Regions from separate parts of the Colwellia sp. E150_009 genome, predicted to be linked through region 3. Evidence: predicted binding sites of a transcription regulator. Region 3 holds the regulator's gene; each other region holds the start of a gene.
The links. The regulator MetJ, encoded in region 3, represses methionine synthesis genes. The targets are predictions, from matches to a motif close to TAGACGTCTAGACGTCTA.

Region 1 (4,659 bases), on a different contig from region 3:
GTTGTTCTCAACTTGCTAACTGGAAACTTGGATCGTCAAGGCGGTGCCATGTTTACAACACCCGCTTTTGATAAAGGTATTAGCCGTCCTATGGGAAGTTTCAACACGTTTAAAAGTCGTGTGCGCGGTTTACCTGAATTTGAAGGAAAACTTCCTGCTGCCGTTATGGCAGAAGAAATGCTAACACCAGGCGAAGGGCAAATAAAAGCGTTTATCTGTTTGGCGGGTAACCCCGTGTTATCCACACCGAATGGACGAGCAATGGATCAAGGCCTTGAACAATTAGATTTCAGAGTATCGATTGACTTTTATTTGAATGAAACTTCACGTCATGCTGATATTATTTTACCACCAACAGGCCCATTTGAGCATGAACAATATGACATTGTGTTTAATTTATTAGCGGTTCGTAATCTAGCAAAATTCTCTGAAGCATTATTTGAACCAGCTGAAAACGCTCGCTCTGATTGGGATATTTTACAAGGTATTACTCAAGCTATTCTTGAACTAAAAAATCCTGTACAAGCTGAGAAAATGAAAGCTAGCAATACCAGCACTGAACAAATATTAGACTATGGGTTACGCACAGGGCCTTACGGCGAAGGTTTTAGTGAGTTTTTGCAAGGTAAGGAAATTAAACATAAAGAGGGTCTAACGTTAGATGTGTTAAAGCAATACCCACAAGGTATTGACCTGGGACCTCTGCAATCTAATCTTCCTGCTTATTTATTTACTGAAGATAAAAAGATTCATGTAATGCCAGCGTTGTTAGTCAATGAGTTAGATCGCTTTATAACCGAAAATAAAGTGCGAAATAATGCTGATTCACTCATGTTAATTAGTCGTCGTGACTTACGCACCAATAACTCTTGGATGCATAACTCCCAACGATTAGTTAAAGGTAAAAACCGTTGTGCACTATTGGTTAACCCGAAAGACGCAACAACAATAGGCTTATATGATAAATGTATCGCCATTATTAGCTCCCGAGTAGGCAATTTGAATGTTGAAGTGACCGTTACTGAAGATGTGATGCCAGGCATTGTGTGTCTTCCCCATGGTTGGGGACATCACCGTGAAGGTATACAATTGAGTGTGGCAGAGAGCAGTCCAGGTGTTAGCATTAATGATATTATTGACGATCAAGTAGTCGATAATATGAGTGGAAATGCTGTTCTGAATGGTATTCCTGTAAAAGTGCGTCCTGCATAAGTGTAATAGCATAGATTTCTAGGATTTAGAACTTAAGAAAAGTTGGCTTTATCAAGAAAGGTGAAATTTAAAAGATAAGATATCTAATTGTCCGTTTTTGTTCCGACTTTTGTAAATTACAAGAGGTGCACAGCTTCATTCTCGCGCTTGACGGTATCCTTTTTTAAATAATCTTTTACATATATTCCTAGCCAGTTTTTATTTCTTGATAAAAATCATTTGGCCATCTATACGTTTAGATGTTGACATATCTATCGATCTAAGTAGTATTGTAATCAGTGCCTATTAGGTGCTTTTATTTGTTTTTTGCTAGTTAGGTGCGTTATGCCAATTAAAATTCCAGATCAATTACCTGCCTTATCTATTTTAGATAATGAAAATATTTTCGTTATGTCTGAACACCGCGCGATGTCTCAGGAAATTCGCCCAATGCAAGTGGCTATTTTAAATTTGATGCCGAATAAAATTGAAACAGAAGTGCAAATATTACGCATGCTGTCAAACACACCACTGCAAATAAATATTGAATTTGTTCGTATACATGCGAATGAGTCTAAAAATACTCCAACAGAGCATTTAGATACTTTTTATCACTTGTTTGATGATATTAAACACAAACAATATGATGGTTTAATTATTACGGGGGCTCCATTAGCTTTACTTGACTATTCGCAGGTAACTTTTTGGGATAAAATTTGTAAGGTGTTTGACTGGGCTGAAGAAAATGTTACCTCAACCATGTTTTCTTGTTGGGCTGCGCATGCTGCGTTGTACCATCATTATGGATTGAATCGTCATTTGCGTAAACAAAAGCTATCAGGAGTGTATAATCACAAAGCACTTGATGAAAAAGAACCATTAACGCGTGGTTTTGATGAAAATTTTAATGTACCTCATTCTCGATATGGTTATATTGATAAATCTGATTATGAAAGCGTTCCTCAAATAAAAATTTTAGCAGAATCAAAAGATGCTGGTGTTTATTTGGCTGCCAGTAAAAACAAGCAGCAAGTTTATCTGACGGGTCACCCTGAATATGATACTACCACGCTACATGAAGAATATTTACGAGATAGATCGGTAGACAGTAATGCGGCTATACCTGAAAATTACTACAAAGATAACAATATAAATAATTCACCAGAAGGCTCATGGCGTAGTCACGGTAGTCTATTATTTACTAATTGGCTTAATTATTATGTATATCAAATAACACCTTATAAATTGGATGCTTCTAATATTAAAGCAATACACCCTGATACGGTTATTTAAGCCGATACTACTATTTAAGGTAGTTAAATTAAGTTAGTCCCTATTTTGATTTAAAGATTTACCCTTAGGAAACCGAATACATCATGAAAAAACATACATCGTTTGCTTTATTTGAACAACAATTGGCTAAAAACATATTAATTCTTGATGGCGCAATGGGTACCATGATTCAGGCATATAAGTTTGAGGAACAAGATTTTCGTGGTGACCGTTTTGCTGACTGGCATAGTGATGTTAAAGGTAATAATGATTTGTTAGTACTAACTCAGCCAGACATCATTAAAGCAATTCATTTAGAGTACCTTGAAGCAGGGGCCGATATACTTGAAACAAACACGTTCAATGCTACAACGATTGCTATGGCTGATTATGATATGCAAGCGTATAGTGCTGAAATCAATTTAGTTGCAGCGCAAATTGCACGTGCTGCGGCAGACGAATATAATAAAAAAACGCCAGAAAAACCACGGTTTGTAGCAGGTGTATTAGGGCCAACTAACCGCACGTGTTCCATATCACCCGATGTTAATGATCCAGCTTTTCGTAATGTAACGTTTGATGAATTAAAAGATGCTTATATCGAATCAACAACTGCCTTAATTAAAGGCGGTTCAGATCTTATCTTGATTGAAACGATTTTCGACACATTAAATGCAAAAGCGGCTATTTTTGCGGTAGAAACAGTATTTGATAATCTTGGAGTTAGATTACCAGTAATGATATCAGGCACTATTACTGATGCGTCAGGCCGAACTTTGTCAGGACAAACTACAGAAGCATTTTATAATTCTTTACGTCATGCAAAACCTCTTTCTTTTGGTTTGAACTGTGCACTTGGTCCTGTTGAATTACGTCAATACGTAGAAGAGCTAAGTCGTATTTGTGATGTTGCCGTTTCTGCTCACCCTAATGCCGGCTTACCAAATGCTTTTGGCGAATATGATTTTACTGTGGCTGATATGAATACTCATGTTGGTGAGTGGGCTAATGCAGGTTTTTTAAATATTATTGGTGGCTGTTGTGGTACCACACCAGATCATATTAAAGGGATGGCTGATTCTGTAGCCAATATTAAGCCACGTGAAATCAAACCACGTAAAATTGCTTGTCGTTTATCTGGCCTTGAAGCGTTAACCATTGAAGAAGACTCTTTATTCGTAAACGTTGGTGAGCGTACTAACGTAACTGGCTCTGCTATGTTTAAACGTTTGATCAAAGAAGAGAATTATGATCAAGCTATTGCGGTTGCTTTACAGCAAGTTGAAAATGGCGCACAAATTATCGATATCAATATGGATGAAGGTATGTTGGATTCGAAAACCGCTATGGTGCGTTTTTTAAATCTTATTGCTGGTGAGCCTGATATTGCTAAAGTACCAATTATGATTGACTCTTCTAAATGGGATATTATTGAAGCAGGCTTAAAGTGTATTCAAGGTAAGGGTATTGTTAACTCGATTAGTTTAAAAGAAGGGGAAGATAACTTTCGCGAGCAAGCCGAGTTATTACGCCGTTACGGTGCTGCTGTTATTGTAATGGCATTTGATGAAGATGGACAAGCTGATACACGAAAAAGAAAATATGAAATTTGTCATCGTGCCTATCATATATTGGTTGATGAAATAGGGTATCCAGCAGAAGATATTATTTTTGATCCTAATATATTTGCTGTTGCGACAGGCATTGACGAACATAACAATTATGCCGTTGATTTTATTGAAGCGGTTGCTGACATAAAGCAAAACTTACCCCATGCAATGATCTCAGGTGGTGTCTCTAATGTGTCATTCTCATTCCGTGGTAATAACCCCGTTCGAGAAGCTATTCATGCGGTATTTTTATATCACGCCATAAAAAATGGCATGGATATGGGGATTGTTAATGCAGGGCAATTAGCCATATATTCTGACATTCCTGAAAAATTACGCTTAGCCGTCGAAGACGTTATTCAAAATAATGATGCGGGTGCAACAGAACGGTTGTTGGATATTGCTCAAGAATATCAAGGACAAGCAGGGGGGCAGGCAGCAAAAACTGATTTAGCTTGGCGAGAATTACCAATTAACGAACGTTTGGCTCATTCGTTGGTTAAAGGCATTAATGAATTTATCATAGAAGACACAGAAGAAGCTCGTTTATGTGCTTTACGACCGCTTGATGTGATTGAAGGTCCAT
Region 2 (4,659 bases), on a different contig from region 3:
ATTGTACGTGAACGTGCCGTAACGCGTGAAATGATCAGTGTTGCGAATGAGCTTGCAGAAGCAGGTTATGACACGCAGGGTAGAAGCAGCGCAGAATTACTTGATTTTGCTGAAACCAAAGTATTTGCTATTGCAGAAAAGCGCGCGAATAAATCAGAGGGGCCTGAAAGCCTTCATTCGGTATTAGAAAAAACAGTTGATAGAATTGAAAAGCTTTGTTCCACTGATACAGGCGGTGTAACTGGTGTGCCTAGTGGCTTTGCAGATTTAGATAAAATGACTGCAGGCTTACAAAAATCTGATTTGATTATTGTTGCAGCTCGTCCGTCGATGGGTAAAACAACCTTTGCGATGAACCTAGCAGAACATGCCGCCATGACTCAAGACAAACCCGCGTTAATCTTTAGTTTAGAGATGCCCGCAGACCAAATTATGATGCGGATGCTTGCCTCGTTAGGGCGTATTGATCAAACTAAAATTAGAACAGGTCAGCTTGATGATGAAGATTGGGCTCGTTTGTCGTCTACCATGGGCCTACTCATTGAAAATGGTAAAATGTATATTGATGATGCAGCAGGGTTGACGCCAACCGAGGTTCGCTCTAGAGCACGACGTATTCATCGTGATCATGGGGGGATTTCGATGATCATGATTGATTATTTGCAATTAATGCGTGCGCCACAATTTTCAGATAATCGTACTTTAGAAATTGCTGAAATCTCTCGCTCACTAAAAGCGTTAGCAAAAGAATTACAAGTGCCTGTTGTTGCTTTGTCTCAGTTAAACCGTGGTTTGGAGCAACGAAGTGATAAACGCCCCATCAACTCAGATTTACGTGAATCTGGTTCAATAGAGCAAGATGCCGATTTAATTATGTTTATTTATCGTGATGAGGTTTATCATGATGATAGTGAATTTAAAGGTATGGCAGAAATTATAATCGGTAAACAACGTAATGGACCAATTGGTCGCGTACCGTTAACCTTTCAAGGTAAATATTCACGCTTTGATAATTATGCTGGCCCGCATGTTTTAGAAGAAGATTAGTTGTGGTTGTATTACGCACAGTGGTATGCCGCTTTATTCACCATGAATCGTTGCAACAATTGTGCGGCTACCAGCGTGATCTCTATGCTCTCCTAAGTATATTCCTTGCCAAATACCTAAATTGAGCTGCCCATTGGTGATAGGTATACTAATACTAGAACCAAGTAAGCTCGATTTAATATGCGCAGGCATGTCGTCATCGCCTTCGTAGATATGTTGATAATAAGGCGCTCGTTCTGGGGCTATAACATTAAAATGCTTTTCCATATCACTACGAACGGTTGGATCAGCATTTTCATTAATGGTTAATGAAGCTGAGGAGTGTTTGATAAATAAATGCAAAATGCCGCATTTTATTTGCTTAATGTTTGTTAAATGTTTAATGATTTCATCTGTTATAAGATGAAAATTTCTTTTTTTTGGACTTAACTTTATTTCAGTTTGCTGCCACATGATCGAGCATTTCCTGTTTTCAGGTTATTAGTGTTTACTATTATTTATGTTTAAATGGCTAAATGCAGCAATAGTTTGTGGTATTAACTGTTTGATTATATCAACTTTCACGTTGTGCGTGTTATAGCGCGCATAAAGCGTTTTATAAATACCTGCCTTGCCAATGCGTTTAGTTTGTACTAATGACTGTTTGCTTAGGCTACTTACTAACCATATTGGCAACACTGCAATACCCATGTTAGCAGCAACCATTTGTAAAATCATGTGACTATTTGCGACCTGTTTTATTGTGATGCCTTGATGTTTGTTATGTTTATGTGCGTCAGCTCTGTTAGACTCTTTATGAAGAAATAATTTAAAAATGTCTAATTGATCAGACTTTACAGGGTAAGTCAGTAATACTTGTTTGCTAAAATCGTCTGCTTCTAAAAATTCTTTATTTATTAAACCGGCAGAATCAATAGTATCGCGATTTGCTAATACGGCAACCACTTCAAAAGCGCCTAACTCATGGTAGCTAAAGTTGTCATTCTCTTTTTTTTCATCAGTGAATAATATATCAATATTGTCTGCGAACTCGTCATGATTTTGAGCTGGGAATACTTGTTCCAAAAATTCAATTTTTAATGCAGGATATTGTTTTGAAAATTGTTCGGTTACAGGTAAAAGCCATTGAAAACAAGCATGGCAAGCAATCGCAATTTTCAACTGTATTGTTGTTTCGTTCTTACATTTTAATTCGCTCATTGTCTCTTTTATTTTAGGCAAAATAGTGTTCGCTAATGTCAGTAACATATTTCCTTGGGCAGTAAATTGTACGGGCGAAGTATTTCGTATAAACAAGGGAGTGTTTAAGCGTTGCTCTAGATCCTTGATTTGATGAGAAAGAGCAGACTGGCTAACAAATAGTTTTTCGGCTGTTTTTCTTATATTACCTGTCGCAGCTAATGTTGACAGTGTTTTTAGGTGTTTAATTTCGAACATAATGAATTTTTTTCATATCCTTGTTGAATAATTTGCGCTTGTGCTTATTTCGTGCTTTTTTTAAAGTATAACCATTCAAACGTCTAGACGTCTATAAAAATAATTGCTTATTTTAGGCAGCAATTTTATCACTATGGTTAAATTACAAATGCAATTGGAGCAGGTTATGCAAATTCATACGTTAGGGTTTCCGCGCATTGGCGCAAAGCGAGAATTAAAATTTTCTTTAGAAAGTTATTGGCGAGGCGATATCAACCAAAAAGAGTTTTTGGCACAAAGTAAAGAGCGCCGTCATATTAATTGGGCTATTCAGCAAGAAGCTGGTATCGATTTATTACCTGTAGGAGATTTTGCACATTATGATCATGTACTAAATACTACTTTGTTACTTGGTTTAACGCCAACACGTTTTACTAGCCATACAAAGGATGCGAATACGCTTGATTTAGAGTTTCGTATTGCACGGGGAAAAGCCCCTTCAGGGTGCCAATGTGCAGCAAGTGATATGACTAAATGGTTTAATACTAATTATCATTATATTGTACCTGAGCTTTCAGCAAATTTAGTAAATAAATCAGATGTCGAAATTGATGTAAAGAATCTATTAGAACAGTTTAATGATGCTCAACAAGTTTCGGACAATCGTAAGGTTGTGTTGATTGGCCCTATTACCTACTTACATTTAAGTGTTACCAATGATGTAGACAAATTAACGTTATTGTCTGCGTTGTTAGTACGTTATCAACAAGTTTTAGATCAGTTGTCTACTGCAGGTGTTGAGTGGATACAAATTGATGAGCCTGTGTTAGGTTTAGAGTTAGACAGTCAATGGCAAAAAGCATTTAGTCAAGCTTATCAAACCCTTAATAAGGGGACATTAAAACTGTTATTAACAACTTATTTTGCCTCTATCGACCATCATATTGAATTAATAAAAGATTTGCCTTTTGATGGTATTCACCTAGATACTCTTTCTGAAAAAACAAATATAAATACTATTATTGAATGTGTACCAGATGAGTGGGTAATTTCTTTAGGTGTGATTAATGGTCGAAATGTTTGGAAATCTGATTTAGTCTCTGTTTACCAAAAAGTGCTGCCAATTTATCGTTCAATAGGTGACAGATTATGGTTAGCGCCTTCTTGTTCTTTACTACATTCGCCAGTTGACTTAACCCAAGAAAAGAAACTTGATAAAGAATTCACTTCTTGGCTAGCATTTGCCACACAAAAGTGTCAGGAGCTGAGTTTATTAAAACAGGCATTAATAGATCAAAATAGTGATGAAATAACACAATACTCAAATGCTGCACTAGCGCGATGTATTTCTACCCGTATTAATAATCCAAATGTTAAACAGAGAGTTGCGTCATTAACAACACAAGATTACCATCGTAAAGATGCTTTTGCACAGCGTAAGCAAGTACAAAAAGTGGAGTTAAACCTACCTATTTTACCAACTACAACAATAGGGTCTTTCCCTCAAACAGGTGACATTAGAGAAGTTCGTGCTAAATGGCGTCGTCAAGAAATTAGTGATAATGAATATGAAACACTAATAAAAGCTGAAATTAAAGATACCATTGAACGCCAAGAAAATATTGGTCTAGACGTCTTAGTACATGGTGAAGCCGAACGAAATGATATGGTGGAATATTTTGGGGAGTTACTTGAGGGCATTGCTTTTACTCAATTTGCTTGGGTACAAAGCTATGGTTCACGTTGTGTTAAGCCTCCAATTATCTTTGGTGATATTAGTCGCAAAAAAGCCATGACACTTGAGTGGATAGGTTATGCTCAGTCTCTTACAGAAAAACCTGTAAAAGCTATGTTGACAGGCCCTGTAACCATTTTAGCTTGGTCATTTGTACGTGATGATTTACCACGAGCAGAAGTTGCTAAGCAAATTGCATTGGCTATTAGTGATGAAGTTGAAGATCTTATTAGTAATGGCACACAAATTATACAAATAGATGAACCTGCTATTCGTGAAGGAATGCCCGTTAAAAAAAGCCAATGGCAGTATTATTTAAATTGGGCAACAGCATCATTTTGTTTATCGGCTGCTAAAGCACCCTCTAAAACACAAATTCATACTCACATGTGTTATTCAGAGTTTAATGATATTTTACCCGCTATTATTGCACTTGATGCTGATGTGTTAACTGTAGAAAC
Region 3 (4,659 bases):
TTTAAAAACTCAGCCACTTGTGCTGCATTTTGTTGATGTTGTTTAATGCGCACAGGTAAAGTTTTCAAACCACGTAAAGCTAAGAAACTATCAAAAGCACTGCCTGTAATACCAATGCAATTTGCCCACCACGCTAATTCTTCACCTAATGACTGCTCTTTGGCTACTAAAACACCCCCAACAATATCGCTGTGACCATTAATGTATTTAGTGGTGGAATGAAAAACTATATCTGCGCCTAAAGTTAATGGCTGCTGTATAGCTGGAGATAAAAAGGTATTATCAACAGCCACTAACGCGCCAACATCATGGCAAAGTTTCGTTACTTCTTCTATATCTACCAAACGTAATAAAGGATTACTTGGGCTTTCTAATAAGACTAACTTAGGTTTTTTTGCTAATGCTTTTGTTAACGCATCTTGATCATTTTGATCAACTATAACGAGTTTAAATTGATCACGCTTTGCTAAGTGAGTGAATAGGCGGAAACTCCCACCGTAACAATCATGTGGAATAACAACTAAATCATCAGCTGATAACAGCTGACAAAGCAGCAATACTGACGACATTCCCGTGCTAGTAACCACACCAACACTTCCTTGTTCTAAATCAGCAATAGCTTGGCCAAATAATGCGCGTGTTGGATTACCTGTACGAGAATAATCAAACTCTCGTTTGTCATTAAATCCTTTCAATGAGAAAGTGCTAGATAAATGTATAGGAGCAACAACAGCACCATGATGCGTATCAGTATTAATACCAGCGCGCACTGCCGATGTGGTAATATTAGTGATCTTAGCAGTTGACATTTTTATTCCTTTTTCTCATTAACAAACGTATTAAATTTATTTGGATGTTTGGACGTCTATAACTCTAAACACTTTAGCTATTTAGGTCAAGATTTTTTAGACATCTAAACTTCTACTTGACTGATTTTCTGCAACCAGTAGAATTGCATTATAAAGAATTAAAAATTATATGCTGGTCAATTTATTTTCATAATCAAAAAGTAATCGTCAGTAATGAAATCAATTTAAACAACAATAGTAACAGAGGAATTTACATGGCTCAGTGGAATGACGAATATATTAATCCCTATGCCGAGCATGGTAAGAAAAGTGAGCAAGTAAAAAAAATTACAGTCTCAATTCCTTTACGTGTATTGAAAGTATTAACCGATGAACGTACTAGACGCCAAGTAAATAATTTACGCCATGCAACTAATAGTGAATTGTTGTGCGAAGCCTTTTTACATGCATTTACTGGCCAACCTTTACCTGATGATGAGGATTTGGCTAAAGATAATGATGAAAAATTACCTGCTAGTGTCCGCCGCATATTAGAAGAAAAAGGTATTACTGATTTTAGTGCCTATGATATAGACGAAGACTAACAACAAATAGTGAATATATAAAAAGTAGCAAGTGTACATTAACTCGCTACTTTTTTACGCGTAAATTATACTAATTCTAGTAAATTTTATTTGTGGTATGGTTTACTTAAGCGATGTACAGACTCAATAAAATGCCCTGCATGTTCAGGATTCACATCAGGATGAATACCATGACCTAAGTTGAATACGTGCCCTGTACCACCGTGACCAAAACCTGCCAATATTTTTTCCACTTCTTGTTCAATTCGCGGTAATGGTGCATATAACATAGAAGGGTCCATATTACCTTGTAATGCCACTTTATCACCAACGCGGGCTTTGGCATTATCAATATCAATAGTCCAATCAAGCCCAACCGCATCACAACCAGTTGCAGCAATATCTTCTAACCACATACCACCATTTTTAGTAAACAATGTAACAGGTACCTGTCTACCATCATTATGCCTTGTTAAGCCATCAACAATTTTGTGCATATATTGTAGAGAAAATTCTTTATAATCACGTGGTGATAATACGCCACCCCAAGTATCAAAAACCATCACCGATTGTGCGCCAGCAGCAATTTGTGCATTTAAATATGAAATAACTGAATCAGCTAATTTATCAAGTAATAAATGTAGAGTTTGTGGCTCTGCAAACATCATTTTTTTTACTTTTGTAAAACTTTTTGAGCTACCGCCTTCAACCATATAGGTTGCAAGCGTCCAAGGACTACCAGAAAAACCAATTAATGGTACACTGCCATTAAGCTCTTTTTTAATAGTACGAACTGCGTTCATAACATATTGTAATTCAACTTCAGGGTCAGGCATGCCAATTTTATCTACATCAGCTTTACAGGTAATAGGTCGTTCAAATTTCGGCCCCTCCCCTGTTTCAAAATATAAACCTAACCCCATCGCATCAGGAATCGTTAATATATCGCTAAATAAAATGGCTGCATCAAGCGGAAAACGACGTAGTGGCTGAATAGTCACTTCACAGGCTAGGTCAGCATCACGACATACTGACATAAAGTCACCTGCATCTTTACGTACTGCACGATATTCAGGTAAATAGCGGCCAGCTTGTCTCATCATCCAAACTGGGGTGTAATCTACTGGCTGTTTTAACAACGCACGTAAATAGTTATCATTTTTTAATTCGGTCACCAATAAATCCTCTCGTTCACTCATCGTCTACTTGTGCTCATTTTCAATTACTAACATAACAAGCAGTTTATGGCGCATATTCTAACACTGGCAGTATTATGAATCCATGCGCCAAATCAATTCCTTTATATTCATGATAAAGACCCTAACATAAAAAAAAGATTTCTATTTTGTTACATTTTGTTTGATATTGTCAATTTATGTAACAATCAGTTACTTAGCTAGAATTAAAGTTAAAATAAACCAACTACGAAGAAAATCGTCGAGTTTATACTCTATTAAAGTTGTTGCAGTGGTGAAATTGCTTTGCTATAAAATACCTGCGAAACAAAGAAGCACTGATTAATAATAAAAATACTTCTGCATATAAATAATAAGAATCTTGATTAACAAGACCATAAAGCGAGCATTTCAGGCCTTTCTCTTTGAGAAAGGCTTTTTTATTTTCAATAACAAAAAATAATCAGCAAAGATCAACTGACCCTATATAAACAAGACAAGAATCGCTCAGCTCTACGTCTGTTATTTCCCCCTGACTGAGAAATAACATAATGGGCTTAGTAGAAATATTTGCTAATCATCAATTAACCATATAAATTCCCTTTAATATAACACTTCAAGAGAACTTACAATGAATACCCCACAACGTGACATAACTTTACGATTTTTAGCTGAACCACAAGATGTTAATTTTGGCGGCAAAGTTCACGGAGGTGCCGTAATGAAGTGGATAGACTTAGCCGCTTATGCCTGTGCCGCAGGTTGGAGTGGTCGTTATTGTGTAACCGCCTATGCAGGTGGCATTCGTTTTGTTGCACCTATTCATGTTGGTAGCTTAGTAGAAGTAGAGGCGAAGGTGATCTACACGGGAAGCTCATCAATGCATATTGCCTTAGAGGTTAATGCATGTGATCCTAAATCATTAAACCGTCGAATAACGACTCACTGTATAGTAATAATGGTGGCAGTGGATCAAAACGGTCAACCTGAGCGTATTCCTAAATGGGTTCCTGAAACAGAAGAAGACAAAAGACAACATGATAGTGCTTTAAAATTAATGGAAATGCGCAAACAAATTGGCGAAGAAATGCAAATTTTTGTTGAATAAAAGGAGTTATTAATGATGGTGAAATACATAGCTATTACTGTATTTTTTATTATTGTTTCCGTGTGCAAGCCAAGTTATGCCATGGGTAAACTAGGCCATCAAATAGTTTGTCAATTAGCCTTTGAACACCTATCAAGCGTGAATCAAGATAAAATCACGCATCTACTTAATGCTATTCCTGCACAACACCAACATTTAATTAATCATTTTAATTATAAAAAAAAGGATAAACCAATAACATTCGATAATGCTTGTACTTGGGCTGATGCAATTAAACGTATAGAAGAATACAGGCCCTACAGCGCATGGCATTATTTAAATGTGCCGCGTTCAAACACACATATTAGTGTGAATGAGTGTAGCAACAACTGTTTACCTCAAGCGATATTAACGCATCAAAAACGCTTGGTAAAACCAGAAAAAGCTGAGTCAAACAGAGAGAGGGAATGGCAAAAAATACAATCATTACTGTTTTTAGGTCATTGGCTCGGTGACATCCACCAACCTTTGCACATTAGCTTTGCTGATGACAAGGGAGGCAATAAAATTAAATTTTCGCATTACGATACGAAATGTGGCAATTTACATTGGTATTGGGATGAATGTATTTTTTATAAAGAAAAAAATAGCAAAAGAAAATGGTTAGAATTGCTACGTTCAAAATGGAAGCAGTCCTCTCAACCAAGTTGGCAAGCTAAACAAGTGTGGCAATGGGCTAATGAATCATTCCAAATAACAACACAACCTAGCTTCAACTATTGTCAGTTAACCAGTGAGAATCGTTGTGAAAAACCTAAAGGTAATATTAAATTGCCCAAACATTATTTAGATGAATTTCAACCGATAATGGAGCAAAGACTATTACAAGCCGCACAACGGTTAACCAAAGTATTAGAAGCATCTTTATAGCTTCCAAATGTCCCGTGCACATTCGAGTTGGCCGACACTTAATATGTCGGCTACACCCCTCAATCAAGTTTTTAGAGAATAATCTCTGTAATTAT

Region 1: the regulator MetJ is predicted to act here: its motif matches at 1,441-1,458, upstream of ACE1OF_RS02715 (homoserine O-succinyltransferase).
Region 2: the regulator MetJ is predicted to act here: its motif matches at 2,561-2,578, upstream of metE (5-methyltetrahydropteroyltriglutamate--homocysteine S-methyltransferase).

Annotation. Positions count from the first base shown of each region.
Region 1 covers NZ_JBHFOM010000003.1:149,052-153,710, forward strand. The annotation lists gene ACE1OF_RS02710 (molybdopterin-dependent oxidoreductase) at 1-1,212, shown strand, start outside; gene ACE1OF_RS02715 (homoserine O-succinyltransferase) at 1,537-2,484, shown strand; gene metH (methionine synthase) at 2,568-4,659, shown strand, end outside.
Region 2 covers NZ_JBHFOM010000012.1:96,778-101,436, reverse strand. The annotation lists gene dnaB (replicative DNA helicase) at 1-1,047, shown strand, start outside; gene ACE1OF_RS07900 (secondary thiamine-phosphate synthase enzyme YjbQ) at 1,081-1,503, opposite strand; gene ACE1OF_RS07895 (LysR family transcriptional regulator) at 1,528-2,484, opposite strand; gene metE (5-methyltetrahydropteroyltriglutamate--homocysteine S-methyltransferase) at 2,651-4,659, shown strand, end outside.
Region 3 covers NZ_JBHFOM010000019.1:8,169-12,827, forward strand. The annotation lists gene metB (cystathionine gamma-synthase) at 1-809, opposite strand, end outside; gene metJ (met regulon transcriptional regulator MetJ) at 1,064-1,393, shown strand; gene hemE (uroporphyrinogen decarboxylase) at 1,480-2,547, opposite strand; gene ACE1OF_RS10145 (acyl-CoA thioesterase) at 3,179-3,655, shown strand; gene ACE1OF_RS10150 (S1/P1 nuclease) at 3,668-4,564, shown strand; gene ACE1OF_RS10155 (OsmC family protein) at 4,636-4,659, opposite strand, start outside.